2 regions of the Microbacterium horticulturae genome follow, and region 1 is predicted to be linked to the other one. Evidence: predicted binding sites of a transcription regulator. Region 1 holds the regulator's gene; the other holds the start of a gene.
What was found. The regulator HspR, encoded in region 1, represses chaperone genes until heat shock. The targets are predictions, from matches to a motif close to AAGTTGAGTCNNNNNGACTCAACTT.
Positions count from the first base shown of each region.

Region 2: the regulator HspR is predicted to act here: its motif matches at 2,562-2,586, upstream of PU630_RS05300 (ATP-dependent Clp protease ATP-binding subunit).

Region 1 is NZ_CP119108.1:3,204,779-3,212,189, forward strand. Features, by position in the region: gene PU630_RS15180 (YlcI/YnfO family protein) at 1-81, opposite strand, end outside; gene PU630_RS15185 (SDR family oxidoreductase) at 225-962, shown strand; gene PU630_RS15190 (TetR/AcrR family transcriptional regulator) at 967-1,566, shown strand; gene PU630_RS15195 (acyl-CoA dehydrogenase family protein) at 1,709-2,911, opposite strand; gene PU630_RS15200 (phosphotransferase family protein) at 2,911-3,987, opposite strand; gene PU630_RS15205 (hypothetical protein) at 4,062-4,259, opposite strand; gene PU630_RS15210 (heat shock protein transcriptional repressor HspR) at 4,383-4,820, opposite strand; gene PU630_RS15215 (DnaJ C-terminal domain-containing protein) at 4,890-5,894, opposite strand; gene PU630_RS15220 (nucleotide exchange factor GrpE) at 5,913-6,563, opposite strand; gene dnaK (molecular chaperone DnaK) at 6,568-7,411, opposite strand, start outside.
Region 2 is NZ_CP119108.1:1,133,114-1,140,524, reverse strand. Features, by position in the region: gene PU630_RS05300 (ATP-dependent Clp protease ATP-binding subunit) at 1-2,546, opposite strand, end outside; gene PU630_RS05295 (VOC family protein) at 2,702-3,088, shown strand; gene PU630_RS05290 (hypothetical protein) at 3,071-3,916, opposite strand; gene PU630_RS05285 (tellurite resistance/C4-dicarboxylate transporter family protein) at 3,969-5,051, shown strand; gene PU630_RS05280 (MarR family winged helix-turn-helix transcriptional regulator) at 5,044-5,469, opposite strand; gene PU630_RS05275 (magnesium and cobalt transport protein CorA) at 5,625-6,740, shown strand; gene PU630_RS05270 (CocE/NonD family hydrolase) at 6,756-7,411, opposite strand, start outside.

The DNA of each region.
Region 1 (7,411 bases):
GGCGACTCGGCCACCGGCGACTTCGCGGTCGAGGAACTCGACGACGGGATCGGGAAGGCGTACGGCGATCTGCGTGGACATACGCCCATGATACACCGGTGCATCCCGTATTGGGATGCACCGGCACGCCGCACCGCGGCATCCATCCCCTCCGTCGGCCGCCGCCCTTCTCACCGCCCCGTGCTACCGTCATACCGACCGGACGGTATCTGCGAGGAGGCAGGATGGACAGGTTCACCGGGCGCACGGCACTCATCACGGGTGCGAGCCGCGGCATCGGCCTCGCGATCGCGCAGCGCATCGTCGCGGAGGGCGGTTCGGTCGTCATCACGGCGCGCAAGCAGGATGAGCTCAATGCCGCCGTCGCCGAACTCGGCCCGAACGCCTCAGCGGTCGCCGGGCACGCCGACGACCCGGACCACCGCGTCGCCGTCTTCGCGCACATCGCCGAGCGCCACGGGCACCTCGACCACCTCGTCAACAACGCCGGCATCAATCCGGCCTACGGGCCGCTGCTGAGCGTCGACGACGAGCCCGCGCGCAAGATCTTCGAGGTCAACGTTCTGGCCACCCTCGCCTGGACCCGCGAGGCCGTCGCCGCCGGATTGCAGCGCTCGGTCGTGAACCTCGCCTCGATCGCCGGCCTCTCGGCGGCACCCGGCATCGGCTTGTACGGCGTCTCGAAGGGCGCCGTCATCAACCTCACGATCCAGCTCGCGCACGAGCTCGCCCCGGCCCTGCGCGTGAACGCCGTCGCACCGGCGGTGGTCAAGACGCGCTTCGCGCGGGCCCTGTACGAGGGAAACGAAGAGCAGGCGGCATCCGTCTATACCCTCGGCCGTCTCGGCGAGCCCGACGACGTCGCAGGTCCCGTCGCATTCCTGCTCTCCGACGACGCGGCCTGGATCACCGGTCAGACCATCGTCATAGACGGCGGCGCAATGCTGCACGGCATCGGCTGAGACCATGGTCAAGAGCACGACCGTCGCCGACGACATCACCCGCGCCGCCGTCGAACTGTTCGCCGCGAACGGCTACGGCGGCACCAGCGTGCAGCAGATCGTGGATGCTGCGGGCGTCACGAAGGGCGCGCTCTACCACTACTTCGGGTCGAAGGACGACCTGCTCTTCGGCATCTACGACCGACTGCTGGGCACCCAGCAGGAGCACCTCGACACCATCGTCGCCGCCGGCGGCGACATCGACGACCTGCTCACGGCCGCCTGCATGGACGTCGTCGAGACCACCGTCGCGCAGCTCGACGAGGCGGTGGTGTTCTTCCAGAGTGCGCATCTGCTGAGCCCCGAGCGCCACGACGAGGTGACCCGCCGCCGCCGGGAGTACAACGACGCCTTCGGCGCCCTCATCACCCGCGGGCAGGCCGAGGGCCGCTACCGCACCGATATGCCGCTGCCGGTGCTCATCGCCCACTTCTTCGCCGACGTGCACTATCTCGGGCAGTGGTACTCCCCCACGGGTACGACCAGCGCCTCCGCGCTCGCACGGCAGCTGACCGAGCTGTTCCTCGCCGGGATCCGGCGGGTGGATGCCGCGGCCGCCGACTGAGCACGGCTACAGCGCGGCCGCGGGCCGCGGCATCCCGCCCCGCCCAGAACACCATCCGCTGAGAGTGCAGCTGATGGACGAAGGAGCGGTTGGTTCCCTACCTCTCGTCGACCAGCTGCACTCTCACCGTGAAGCGGCGGCCTCAGCGCCGCAGCTCGGCCCGACCCAGCGAGTTCAGGTGCACCTCGTCGGGCCCGTCGGCCAGCCGCAGCGTGCGCACGCCCGCCCACAGCGCGGCCAAGGGCGTGTCGCCCGAGACGCCGGCGCCGCCGAACAGCTGGATCGCCCGGTCGAGGATCTGCTGCACGGCCCGCGGCACGGCGATCTTGATCGCCTGGATCTCGGTCATCGCCTGCCGGTTGCCGACCGTGTCCATGAGCCATGCAGTCTTCAACACGAGCAGCCGCAGCGCCTCGAGCTGGATGCGCGACTCGGCGACCCACTCGCGCACGACGCCCTGCTCGGCCAGCGTACGGCCGAACGCCGTGCGTGAACCCGCGCGTTCGCGCACGAGCGACAGCGCCCGCTCGGCCATGCCGAGCGCCCGCATGCAGTGGTGGATGCGCCCCGGGCCGAGCCGCGCCTGCGCGATGGCGAAGCCTTCGCCTTCGCCGACCAGGATGTTCGTCGCCGGCACCCGCACCCCGTCGAACACGACCTCGGCATGCCCGCCGTGGTCGCGGTCGTCGTAGCCGAACACGCTCAGCGGCCGCACGACGTGCACGCCGGGGGTGTCGCGCGGCACGAGGATCATCGACTGCTGCCGATGCCGGTCGGCCTCCGGGTCGGTCTTGCCCATGACGATGAAAATCTTGGCATCCGGGTTCATCGCGCCCGTCGACCACCACTTGCGCCCGGTGACGACGTAGTGGTCGCCGTCGCGCTCGATGCGGGTGCCGATGTTCGTCGCGTCCGACGAGGCGACGTCGGGCTCGGTCATGCAGAACGCCGAGCGGATCTCGCCTCGAAGCAACAGCTCGAGCCAATCGCCCTTCTGCGCCGGAGTGCCGAAGTCGTGCAGCACCTCCATGTTGCCGGTGTCGGGCGCGTTGCAGTTGAACGCGGTGGGCGCGAGCTTCGGGCTCCATCCCGTGATCTCGGCGATCGGCGCGTACTGCAACTGGCTGAGACCGGCACCCTCCTCGCCAGGAAGGAACAGGTTCCACAACCCCTGCGCCCTCGCCTCCTGCTGCAGCTCGCGCAGGATCGGCCGGAACGACCACTCGCCGGGGGCGTCGGCCAACTGCTGCTCGAGCACGGGCTCGGCGGGCAGCACGTGCTCGTCGACGAACGCGCGCGCCCTCTCGCTCAGTTCGCGCGTACGCGCGTCGGGTGCGAAGTCCATCAGGCCCACTCCATCCCTGCCGCGGCGAGCGGTTCCACCAGCTCGCCGATGCGGTCGAAACCCTCACCGACGGTCTCGCCGGCGCTGTAGCGCAGGTGTATCCCCTCGAGGATCACCGCGAGCTTGTAGGCGGCGAACGCGCGATACCAGTGCAGATTCGGGATGCTGCGCCCCGACCTGCGCGCGTAGGCCTCGACGAGCGCGTCGAACGTCGGGTATCCGGCATCCACGTCCACCGCACTCGGCACGATGCGGCGCGCGCCGGGCAGATCGGCGACGTTCCAGTACAGCCCGAGGATGCCGAGGTCGACGAGCGGGTCGCCGAGCGTCGCCATCTCCCAGTCGAGGATCGCCGAGATGCGCGGGTCGTCGCCGGTGCCGACCACGAGTGCGTTGTCGAGGCGGTAGTCGCCGTGCACAATGGCGGCGCCGCTGTCCGTCGGCACGTCGGCGTGCAGCCGCTGCTGCAGCCTGTCGAGGGTCGGCGTCTCGCGCGAGCGCGACGCGTCGAGCTGCCGTTGCCAGGTCTTCAGCTGACGGTCGATGTAGCCGTCGGGACGGCCGAAGTCCGCCAGGCCCACCGCGGCCGGAGCGACCGCGTGCAGGTCGGCGAGGTGCTCGGCCAGCGCGGTGCTCATGGCCTGGATGCCGGCGCGGCTGAACTCCGCGTTCTGAGCGCGGCGCGTGATGGTGCGCCCGGGCGCGCGTTCCATGACGAAGAAGGTGGTTCCGGTGACGGTGGCCGTCTCGGTGTCGTCGACGACGTCGACTGCAGCGGGAACCGGGATGCCACTGCCGGCCAACGCCGCTATCACCCGGTGCTCGCGCCGCATGTCGTGCGCGCTGGCGAGCACATGGCCGAGCGGCGGTCGCCGCACGATCAGCGGCAGCGCGGCGCCGTCGACAGCGTAGGTGAGGTTGCTCCTGCCGCCGGCGATGACGGATGCCGAGAGCTCGCCGCCGGCAATATCAGGGTGGACGCGCTCCAGCCAGGCGCGGAAGCCGTTGACGTCGAGCCCGGGCGTTGCGCCGGCCTCATCGGGGATCCGCGACGGGGTGTGTTCGGGCTGTGGCATCCTGACCTCCTTGTCGTGGCGATGCTTCCCACAGCATACCGACCGTCCGGTATGTCGGTGGTGGATGCCGCGGCTCAGCGCTCGTTGCCGCGCTTGTAGTTGCCGGTGGCGCGCTGGAGCGCGGCCTGATCGCTCGCGCCATCGTCGCCGAGCCGCGCGATCAGGCGCTCCGCGGCAGGTCCCCGTACGACCGTCACCAACCGGCCGACGCGTGAGATGTGCACCTCGCCGGATTTGGTCACGCGATACGCGAACGGCTCGTACCCCGGCATCCCGCCTCCTCCCCCGCTTCCACCTCCGTCGAATTCATATGGAACCGTCTCATGCACACCAAACCGTCGGCAGTTTCATGTGCACGAGACAGATTCATATGAATTCGGCGAGATGGGGGCGCATCAGCGCTCGTCGGGGCGCTGCGGACGCCACACGACGATATCGGTCGAGCGGCGGATGCGGCGGCCGTGCCGCAACGGCACGACCGCTCCGGTCGAGCCCGCGGCGAACACGCGCGCGCCGGGGCGGTTCTCGACCTCCGCGCGCACGCGCTCCTCGAGCAGCTGCACACGCATGTGCAGCTCGCGCACGTGCTCTTCGAGCTCGAGGATGCGCACGATGGCGGGCAGGCTCATGCCCGCGGCCGACATCTTCGACACCTCGCGCAACTGCGCGACATGCCGCAGCGAGTAGCGTCGTGACCCGCCCTTGGTGCGGGCGGGCACGACGAGTCCCATACGGTCGTACTGCCGCAGGGTCTGAGGATGCATTCCGGACAGCTCGGCGGCCGCCGCGATCGCGAAGATCGGGGCGTTCTCGTCTGGTCTGCGCTCAGGCATCCGGATTCACCTCCTCGCTACTCTAGGAACTTCTGCTCTCGTACCGGCGTTTCGACTCGCTTCGCTCGCTCAACGACCGACGGCGGCCTTCGCCATCAGCTCGGCGCGCGGGTTCTCTTTGGGCTCGAGATCGTGGAAGCGCTCGAGGGCCTCACGCGCGGCATCGTCGAGATGCGATGGCACGGCCACCTGCACCTCGGCGAGCAGGTCGCCGGTGCCCTTTTTGCTCTCCACGCCGCGGCCCTTGACGCGCAGCACGCGCCCCGACGGCGTACCGGGCGCGACGCGCAGCCGCACCGGATCGCCGCCGAGCGTCGGCACCTCGATGGTCGCGCCGAGCGTGGCCTCGGTGAACGTCACCGGGACGGTGACGCGCAGGTTCAGCCCGTCACGGGTGAAGACCGGGTGCGGCCGCACCGTGATGGTCACGACGATGTCGCCGTTCTCACCGCCGTCGGGCGAGGGATGCCCCCGCCCGCGCAGCCGGATCTTCTGACCGTTCGACACCCCGGCCGGGATCTTCACCTTGAACGGCTTGCCGTTCTCACCCGACAGGGTGATCGTCTCGCCCTTGACGGCGGTGATGAAGTCCAGCGTGGTGTGCGCGGTGACGTCCTGACCCTTCTGCGGCCCCCCATACCCGCGGTATCCACCGGTCGAATCACCGAAGCGACCCGACCCGAACCCGCCGCCCTGCTGGCCGAACATCGAGAAGATGTCCTCGAAGTTGCCCGAGGTCTCGAAGCGGGTCCCTCCGCCGCGGCCCTGGCCGAACATGCCGCCGAACACATCGTCGAAGCCGCCGTCGCCCTGGCCGCCCGCCGTGAAGCGGGCACCCGAGCCCATCGCGCGGATCTGGTCGTACTCGGTGCGCTGCTCCTTGTCGGAGAGCACCGAATACGCCTCGCTGATCTCCTTGAACTTCGCCTCGGCGGCGTCATCCCCCGGGTTCGAGTCCGGGTGGTACTTGCGCGCGAGCTTGCGATAGGTCTTCTTCAGGTCGGCATCGGTGACGTCCTTGGACACACCGAGCGTCTTGTAGAAGTCCTTGTCGAACCAGTCCTGACTGGCCATGGATGCTCCTTCCCGCGGTCAATCCGCCGGGACGGCGACGACCACCTTCGCGGGTCGCAGTTCCACGTCACCCAGCCGGTATCCGGTCTCGACCACCTCGAGGATGGTCGACTCCGAGGTGCCCGGCGTCGGCTGCTGGAAGACGGCCTCGTGCTGCTGCGGGTCGAACGCGTCGCCCGCTGCGCCGTACGAGACGACGCCCAGCCTCTCCACGACACCGCGCAGCTTCTCGGCGATCAGCGCGAACGCACTGCCGGCCTCGAGATCGCCGTGCTTCTCGGCGCGGTCGAGGTCATCGAGCACGGGCAGCAGGCCCTTGGCGACCTCGCCCTTGGCGCGGTCGATCTCGACCTGACGCTGCTCTTCGGTGCGGCGGCGGTAGTTGGCGTACTCCGCCTGCAGGCGCTTGAGGTCGCTGAGCAGCGTCGACTCGAGGTCGGCGAGCTTGGCGTCTTCGGCAGCGGCGTCAGAGTTCTGAGCGGTGCCCAGAATGTCGTCGATGGTCAGCTCGTCCACAGCCTCGCCGAAGGGCTCGGCGTCACCGCCCTCGGCGCTCTCGGCACCCGTCGGGTTGTCGGTCCCGTCCTGCGCGTCGGGGCCGGAGGCAGAAGCCTCCGACCCCTCTTCGCCCGGACGGACCTCGTTGTCATCGAAGTCCTTGTCGGTCATGTCCCTACTTCTTCTCGTCCTCGTCGTCGACGACCTCGGCGTCCACCACGTCCTCCTCGGGGTTCGGCACGTCGCCGTTGCCCGGGTCGGCGACGTTCGGGTCGCCCGGTGCGCCTTCGGCCTGTGCGGCCTGGTAGATCGCCTCGCCCAGCTTCTGCTGGCTCTCGTTCAGCTTCTCGTACGCCGACTTCACCGCGTCGTCGTCCTCGCCGGCCAGGGCCGTCTTCAGTGCGTCGACATCGGCCTGCACGCTGTCCTTGACGTCGCTGGGCAGCTTCTCGTCGTTCTCCTTGATGAGCTTCTCGATCGAGTATGCGAGCGTCTCGGCCTGGTTGCGCGTGTCAGCGGCCTCGCGGCGCTTCTTGTCTTCGGCCGCGTTCTCCTCGGCCTCGCGCACCATGCGCTCGATGTCCTCCTTGGGCAGCGACGAGCCGCCCGTGATGGTCATCGACTGCTCCTTGCCGGTGCCCTTGTCCTTCGCGGACACATGCACGATGCCGTTGGCGTCGATGTCGAAGGTGACCTCGACCTGCGGAATGCCGCGCGGGGCCGGCGCGATGCCGGTCAGCTCGAACGTGCCCAGCGGCTTGTTGTCACGAGTGAACTCGCGCTCGCCCTGGAACACCTGGATCGCGACCGACGGCTGGTTGTCGTCGGCGGTCGTGAACGTCTCGCTGCGCTTGGTCGGGATGGCCGTGTTGCGCTCGATGAGCTTGGTCATGATGCCGCCCTTGGTCTCGATGCCGAGGCTCAGCGGGGTGACGTCGATCAGCAGCACGTCCTTGCGCTCGCCCTTGAGGACACCGGCCTGCAGGGCTGCGCCCACGGCCACGACCTCGTCGGGGTTC
Region 2 (7,411 bases), 1.6 Mb from region 1:
TGGTGCACCGGCGTCGCCGTCACCGACAGCACGTCGCCTGCGGCATCCACCCGCACCGCCGCGCCATCGACCAGCTCGCCCGACACGAACAGGTCGGCGATGCGGTCGTCGACCTCGCGCTGGATGAGCCGGCGCAACGGGCGGGCACCGTACTCGGGCTCGTACCCGTGGTCGGCCAGCCACTGCACCGCGGCGTCCGTGACGTCGAAGCCCACCTCGCGCCACGCGAGCCGCGCCGAGGTCGCCCCCAGCAGCAGGCGCACTATTTCACGCAGCTGCTCGCGGTCGAGCTTGCGGAACAGCACGATCTCGTCGATGCGGTTGAGGAACTCGGGCCGCATCGCCTCGCGCAGCTTCGCGAAGACGCGGTCACGCAGGTCCTTCTCACTGCCGAACCCGGTGTCGCCTCCGCCGTCGGCGAGGAAGCCGATGGCTCCCCCGCGCGAGGCGAGGAACTCGCTGCCCAGGTTCGAGGTCATGACCACGACCGTGTTGCGGAAGTCGACGGTGCGCCCCTGGCCGTCCGTCAGGCGCCCGTCGTCGAGCACCTGCAGCAGCAGGTTGAACACGTCGGGGTGCGCCTTCTCGATCTCATCGAACAGCACCACGGCGTACGGGTTGCGACGCACGCGCTCGGTGAGCTGCCCGGCCTCGTCGTAGCCGACGTATCCCGGAGGGGCACCGACCAGGCGGGCGGCGGTGTGTCGCTCGCCGAACTCGCTCATATCGAAGCGGATCACGGCCGTGTCGTCGTCGAACAGCGACTGCGCCAGGGCCTTGGCCAGCTCGGTCTTGCCCACGCCCGTGGGGCCCAGGAACAGGAACGAGCCGATCGGCCGGTGCGCGTCGCCCATGCCGGTGCGGTTGCGCCGCACGGCCTTGGCGACGGCGGCGACAGCGTCGTCCTGACCGACCACGCGCGCGTGCAGCTCGTGCTCGAGCACGGCCAGCCTGTCGCGCTCGCTCTCGGTCAGACGCGAGACCGGGATGCCGGTGGCCCGGCTGATCACGTCGGCGATCTCCGGCTCGTCCACCACCGCGTCGGCCTTGCGCGCACCGGCGCCGTGCGAGACCTCGTCGAGCTTGCGCTCGACCTCGGCGATCTCGTCGCGCAGCTGCGAGGCGTCCTCGTAGCGCTCGGCCGAGACCGCCGCGTTCTTGTCGGCCTCCAGATCGGCCAGCTTCTGCATGAGCGTCGACACGTCGGCCTGCACGCCCAGACGCAGCCGCAGCCGCGCACCGGCCTGGTCGATGAGGTCGATGGCCTTGTCGGGAAGCACGCGCTCGGTGAGGTAGCGGTCGCTCAGCTCGACGGCCGAGCGCAGCGCGTCATCGGTGTACGTCACGGCGTGGTGCAGCTCGTACGCGTCCTTCAGGCCGTGCAGGATGCGCACGGCGTCTTCCACGCTGGGCTCGCCGACCTTGACGGGCTGGAAGCGGCGCTCCAGCGCGGCATCCTTCTCGATCCGGCGGTACTCGTCGAGCGTCGTCGCGCCCACCAGGTGCAGCTCGCCGCGCGCGAGACGCGGTTTGAGGATGTTGCCGGCATCCATGCCGCCGTCGCCATTGCCGCCGGCGCCCACGACGATGTGCAGCTCGTCGATGAACGCGATGATCTCGCCCTTGTGTGCGGAGATCTCGTCCATCGTTGTGGTGAGCCGCTCTTCGAAGTCGCCGCGGTAGCGGGTACCGGCGAGCATGCCGGGCAGGTCGAGCGCTATCACGCGCTTGCCGTGCAGCTGCTCGGGCACCGCGCCTTCGACGATCGCACGGGCCAGGCCCTCGACGATCGCGGTCTTGCCGACGCCCGCCTCGCCGATCAGCACCGGGTTGTTCTTCGTGCGCCGGGACAGGATCTCGATGGTCTGCTCGATCTCGTCGGCCCGACCGATCACGGGATCGAGCGAGCCCGCCTCGGCGAGCGCGGTGAGATCGGTGCCGTACTTCTCCAGCATCGGGGTGTCGGAGGTGCCCTCGGCCTGCTCGGTCGTGCCGCCCGCGGTCACCGTCTCGTTCGCGCTCTCGGTGAGGGCGTCGGCGGTCACACCCGCCTGGGCGAGCACCTGGCCGGCCGGGGTGTCTTGCGCGAGCACGAGCGCGAAGAACACATGCTCGGGCTCGATGTAGGTCGAGCCCGACGAACGGGCGACCTGGTATGCGTGAAAGAGCGTCCGCTGCAGCGACGGGGTGATCTCGGCACCGTCGGCCTGCGGGGCCGCGCGGTTCGGCGCCGGCAGCCGGCGCTCGGCGTCATGCGCGATGGCGACGGCATCAGCGCCGATGCGCCGCACCGCCTCTTGCGCGGGCGCGACCTCCATCAGCGCGTGCAGCACGTGCAAGGTGTCGACCTCACGCTGTCCGCGCTCGAGCGCATACTGCGCCGCCGCCTGCAGCATCTCCTGCGTGCGGGCCGTCATGAAGCGGCTGATGTCGACCGAGCGCTGTTGACGCGCGCGCTCACCGGCCAGGTAGCGCGCGAGAAAGTCGTCGAACGCGCTCGCGCCGTCGGGGGCGCCCGAGACCGGGGGTGTCACGTCATCGACCATGCGATTACTCCTTGAAACTTGAGTCCTTGTGCATCAAGTCTACGAACTTGAGCACGGCTGTATCAAGTTCAACGCAGAGCTCGGATGCGTATTCCCACCGGTTGAATGTCGGAGCCCCGGCGTAGCGTTATCCCAGGTGAACAAGGGAGAACACCATGGAATGGCGCATTGAGCTGATCTTCGTCCCCGTGACCGACGTCGATCGCGCGAAGGACTTCTACGAGCGGGTGGGCTTCCACCTCGACCACGACCAGACGCCGTTCGAGGGCCTCCGGTTCGTGCAGATGACACCGCCGGGCTCGGCGTGCTCGATCGCATTCGGCACGAACCTCGGCATCGACCTCGAGCCCGGGCGGCAGAACACCATTCAGATCGTCATCCCCGATGCCGAAGAGGCGCTGGCGCATCTGCGCGAGATCGGAGCCGATGCCGAGGGCGTCGATGAGCAGGCCTGGGGCCGGTTCGTGACCTTCCGTGACCCCGATGGCAACCGCTGGACGTTGCAGCAGCTGCCGGCGCGGCCGTCATCGGGCGACGAGTGACGGGTCGACCTCGTTCCACTTCTGCACGGTCTGGGCGACCCAGAACACCGCGAAGAACCCGATGACCCCGATCTCGCCGACCAGGGTCCACGGCTGCCCCGACAGGTCGACGCCGGTCAGGCGCACGATGCCGACGATCGCGAGATAGAGAAGGGATGCCGCCATCCCGACGGCGACGATGACGTACACCCGGCGCCAGGGGCGGCGGGATGCCGCGGCTGACACGACGGCGATCGCCACCATGATGCCGAAGAAGGCTGCGGTGACGACGAGGTGACCGATGTGCAGCAGCGCATCAGGCCAGACGAGAAGCCAGACCAGCATCACCACCGCCACGACGCCGGCCGCGATGACACCGATGAGCACGCCGGGCGAGAGCGTCTGCTGGACGCGCGCCAGGATGAGGGCGCACCCGGCACCGACGATCGCCATCACGGCGAACGTGATGATGCCCGTGGTGACCCCGGGGACGAATGCCTCGGGCACGCAGGGCACCGCGCCGGGGCATCCCGTCTCCCCCGGCAGATCGCCGAGAGCCACCGGTGTCGGGATCACGGCGATGAGCGGCGCGAACAGGGCCGCGACATCCAGCAGGATCTGCTCGACGCTGTGCCCCGACAGCGCGACCAACGCGAGCGCGACGGCGATGAGCGCTCCCGTGAAGGCGGTGCGACCCGACGTGTAGAACAGTCCGCTGAGCGAGGTCAGCGGCCCTTCGGTCGCCAGCACGATGACCAGCGCGACGCCGATACTCAGCACGGCGCCGAGGATCGCGAGCCGAACGTAGCGGTAGGTGCGCTGGGTCGTCGTGCTGGAGAGCCGCATCATATTCACGATCCTGCACCACACGGACGACACGGGCGGACGCTAGCCTGAGGGCGTGACCACGTCGCCCACACTGCCGTCAACGCTGCCGAGCCGCGCCGACGCGGGAATCTCTGCGCTGACCCCGGGTTATTTCGCGCTCGTGATGGCGACCGGCATCGTCTCGATCGCCATGCGCACCAATGAGTGGTTCACCGTCTCGGTCGCGCTGCTGATCATCGCCGCGATCTCGTACGTCGTCCTCGTCGTGCTGAACATCATCCGGGTCATCCGGCATCCCGAGCAGATGGCCGATGACTTCGCCGACCCCGGGCGGGCGTTCGGGTTCTTCACGTTCGTGGCCGCGACCGACGTGCTGGGCAGCCGGCTCAGCCAGGAGACCGGCTTCCACGGGATCGCGGTGAGCCTGCTGCTGGTCGCCTCGATCGCCTGGATCATCCTCGGCTATACCGTGCCGTGGACGGCCATACTCGGCAAGCGCAAGAAGGTGCCGATCTCGACGGCCAACGGCACCTGGTTCATCTGGGCCGTGGCCAGCCAATCGATCGCCGTGCTCGCGGCCACCCTCGAGGTCGAGTTCGACGCGTGGCGCCCCGGTCTGGCGTTGCTCGCGGTCTTCTCGTGGTCGGTGGGCATCTTCCTCTACTGCGCGGTCGGCGTGTTCGTCGCGGTGCGCATGCTGACCGTGCCGTTCCGCCCCGAAGACCTCACTCCCCCGTACTGGGTCGCGATGGGGGCGACGGCGATCACCGTGGTCGCGGGCGCGCGGATCGTCATGATGGCAAACGCGCCGATGGTGGATGCCACGCGCGGCCTCATCGCCGGCGCGTCGGTGTTCTTCTGGGCGTTCGGCACGTGGCTCATCCCACCGCTGGTCATGGCCGGGTGGTGGCGGCATGTGCGGCACCGCATCCCGTTCCGCTACGAGGCGACGCTGTGGAGCATCATCTTCCCACTGGGCATGTACGGCGTGGGATCGCAGTTTCTCGGCACCGTCGACAGCCTGCCGATCATGCACGCGATCGGGTATGTGGAGAGCTGGGTGGCCCTGGCCGCATGGGTCGGCACGTTCGTGTGGATGCTCGTGAACCTCTGGCGCACCGTCTTGCGCCCACCGCGGTCTGCCGTCGTCAGCTGAGGTGCTCGCCGAAGGGCTCTTCGTGGAGGCCCTTCAGCGCCGCGGTGAGCTGAGCGCCCGATGCCGCGAAGGCTGCGTCGAGGCGACCCAACCGCGCGTCGGCCTCGGCGAGGGCCGCCATGCCCTTCTCCGTGACGCGGAGGGTGGATGCAGCTCCCGCGTGGGCCGTGGCATCCTCCGCCAATCCATCATCGACGAGCGCATGGACGGCCGTGTGCGCAGTCTGCACCGTGATCTGCGAGCGACGCGCGAGCTCGGAGAACGAGATGCCGGGCGTCGCGCGGATGTGCGCGAGCAGCCCGTACTTGCGGGTCGTCAGGCCCAGGCCCTTCAGCTGCTTGTTGAGCTGACCGTCCCAGATGCTCCCGAGTGTCAGCAGGGAGAGCACGGGGCTGAACCGGCGGGGCTGCGAGGGCATGGGTCCATCGTAGCCACCGGGCCCGGTGCGGCCGGGGCAGCGGGCCGGATGTATTGGCCGCACGTGCTTGAGCTGCTTCAGGCTCGGGCACCCCGAGCACCGAGCAGCCGCACGACAGGGCAACCGTGCTGCATGCTGGATGCAGGGGGTCAGTCATGCCGCAACGAGACACAAGCAAAGCGGGCTCGCGCCGGGTCGGTCGGTTCCGTAGGCGGGGTTCTGCAGAGCAGTCGGCCCAGCCAGAGCTGCCGCACCTGACGCAGTACGTGGCGGACGGCGTGCCGACCCGGCAGCAGCCGGGCGCATCCGTCGCAGAGGCTCTCGAGTATTCGCAGGGCGGCCCCGACCGCATGGCGATGTTCTTCTACCCGGCCCCGACTATCGCCGAGATCACGGAGCTGGCCGATGCGTGGGAGCTGCATCCCCTGCTGCGCGAAGACCTGCTGAACGCCCGTCAGCGGCCCAAGCTCGATCGCTACGGCGAGGTGCTCTTTCTCGTCGCGCGTTCGGCACGGTACATCGACGAGGCAGAAGAGGTGGTCTTCGCCGAATTCCACATGCTCGTGAGGCCGAACGCCGTCGCCGTGCTCTGCCAAGACGAGCGGTGGATCGACGGAACGGACGGAACCGACGTCGAGGCCGGGCAGCCGACGAGGCCGGACCGGCGCGAGCGCGCACTGCTCGGCGACCGAGATCTTCTGAAGCTGGGGCCTGAGGCGGTCGTCTATCGGCTTCTCGACGCCATCGTGGACGGCTACGGCCCCGTGCTTCAGGGACTGTCGATCGACAAAGAGCAGATCGAACGACAGGTGTTCAGCGGCGATGCGGCGGTCGCCGAGCGCATCTATCGGTTGAGCCAAGAGGTCATCGACATGCAGCAGACCGTGTCGTCACTGCGCGAAGTCGTCGCCGCGCTGCAGGGCGGCTTCGACAAGTACGGGATTCCCGACGAGCTGCAGACCTACCTCGACGACGTCTCCGATCACCTGATGCGCGCCGACTCACGCGCAGCCGATCTGCGCGAGGCACTGTCGCAGATCTTGAACGTGAACGCGACTCTGGTCGCGCAGCGTCAGAACGAGGACATGAAGAAGATCTCAGGGTGGGCGGCGATCCTGTTCGCGCCCACCCTGATCGGCGCCATCTACGGGATGAACTTCGATGACATGCCCGAGCTGCACTGGGCGTTCGGGTACCCGATGGCAGTGGCGATGATGGTCGCCTTCGCCGTCCTTCTGTACGTGATCTTCAAGCGCAGCAAGTGGATGTGAACCCCGACCCCGCGGTCAGGAGTGCTGCACGGGAAGCTGCAGGTACGACGGATGCGTGCCGCCGGTGTGGATCACATGCTGTCCGCTGTTCGCGCCGACGTACTCCTGGATCGCGGGCATCAGCGTTCCGAGCAGGTTGCGCGAGCTGATGATGAACCGCAGCTGCTCTCCGCGGCGAAACGCGAGACCCACGGGGAGGATGTCGATCTCGATCTCGACGATCTCGCCGGGCGAGAGCTTCTCGACGCGGTCGAAGGTGTGGGCGGGCACGTCGTCGGTCGAGAGCGTCTCGTCGAGGTTGCGGGTCGAGACGCGCAGGCGACCGTCGGCGCCCTTGTACTTCAGGATGGTCGCTCCGTGATCGGTGACGTCGTGGATCATCGCGCTGTGATTGGGCACGGTGAAGGCCTCGAGGGGCGTGCCGTGCTCGTCGAGCTTCTGCACCAGCACGAACAGATCCATGTCGTCGGCGTCGCGGGCTTCGACCCAGAGGTGAGCCTTCGGGTAGCCCACGAGAACCGTCTCGGCATCGAACGTGCAGAGAAACGACACTGCGTCGGGGTTATCGTCCACGGCGTAAGCCACCGACACCTCACGTGAGGGCGCGTCAGTGGTCAGCGTTCGCGTCCGGCCGTCGAGGTAGAACTTCGTCGACGTCACGTCCCTCGGCG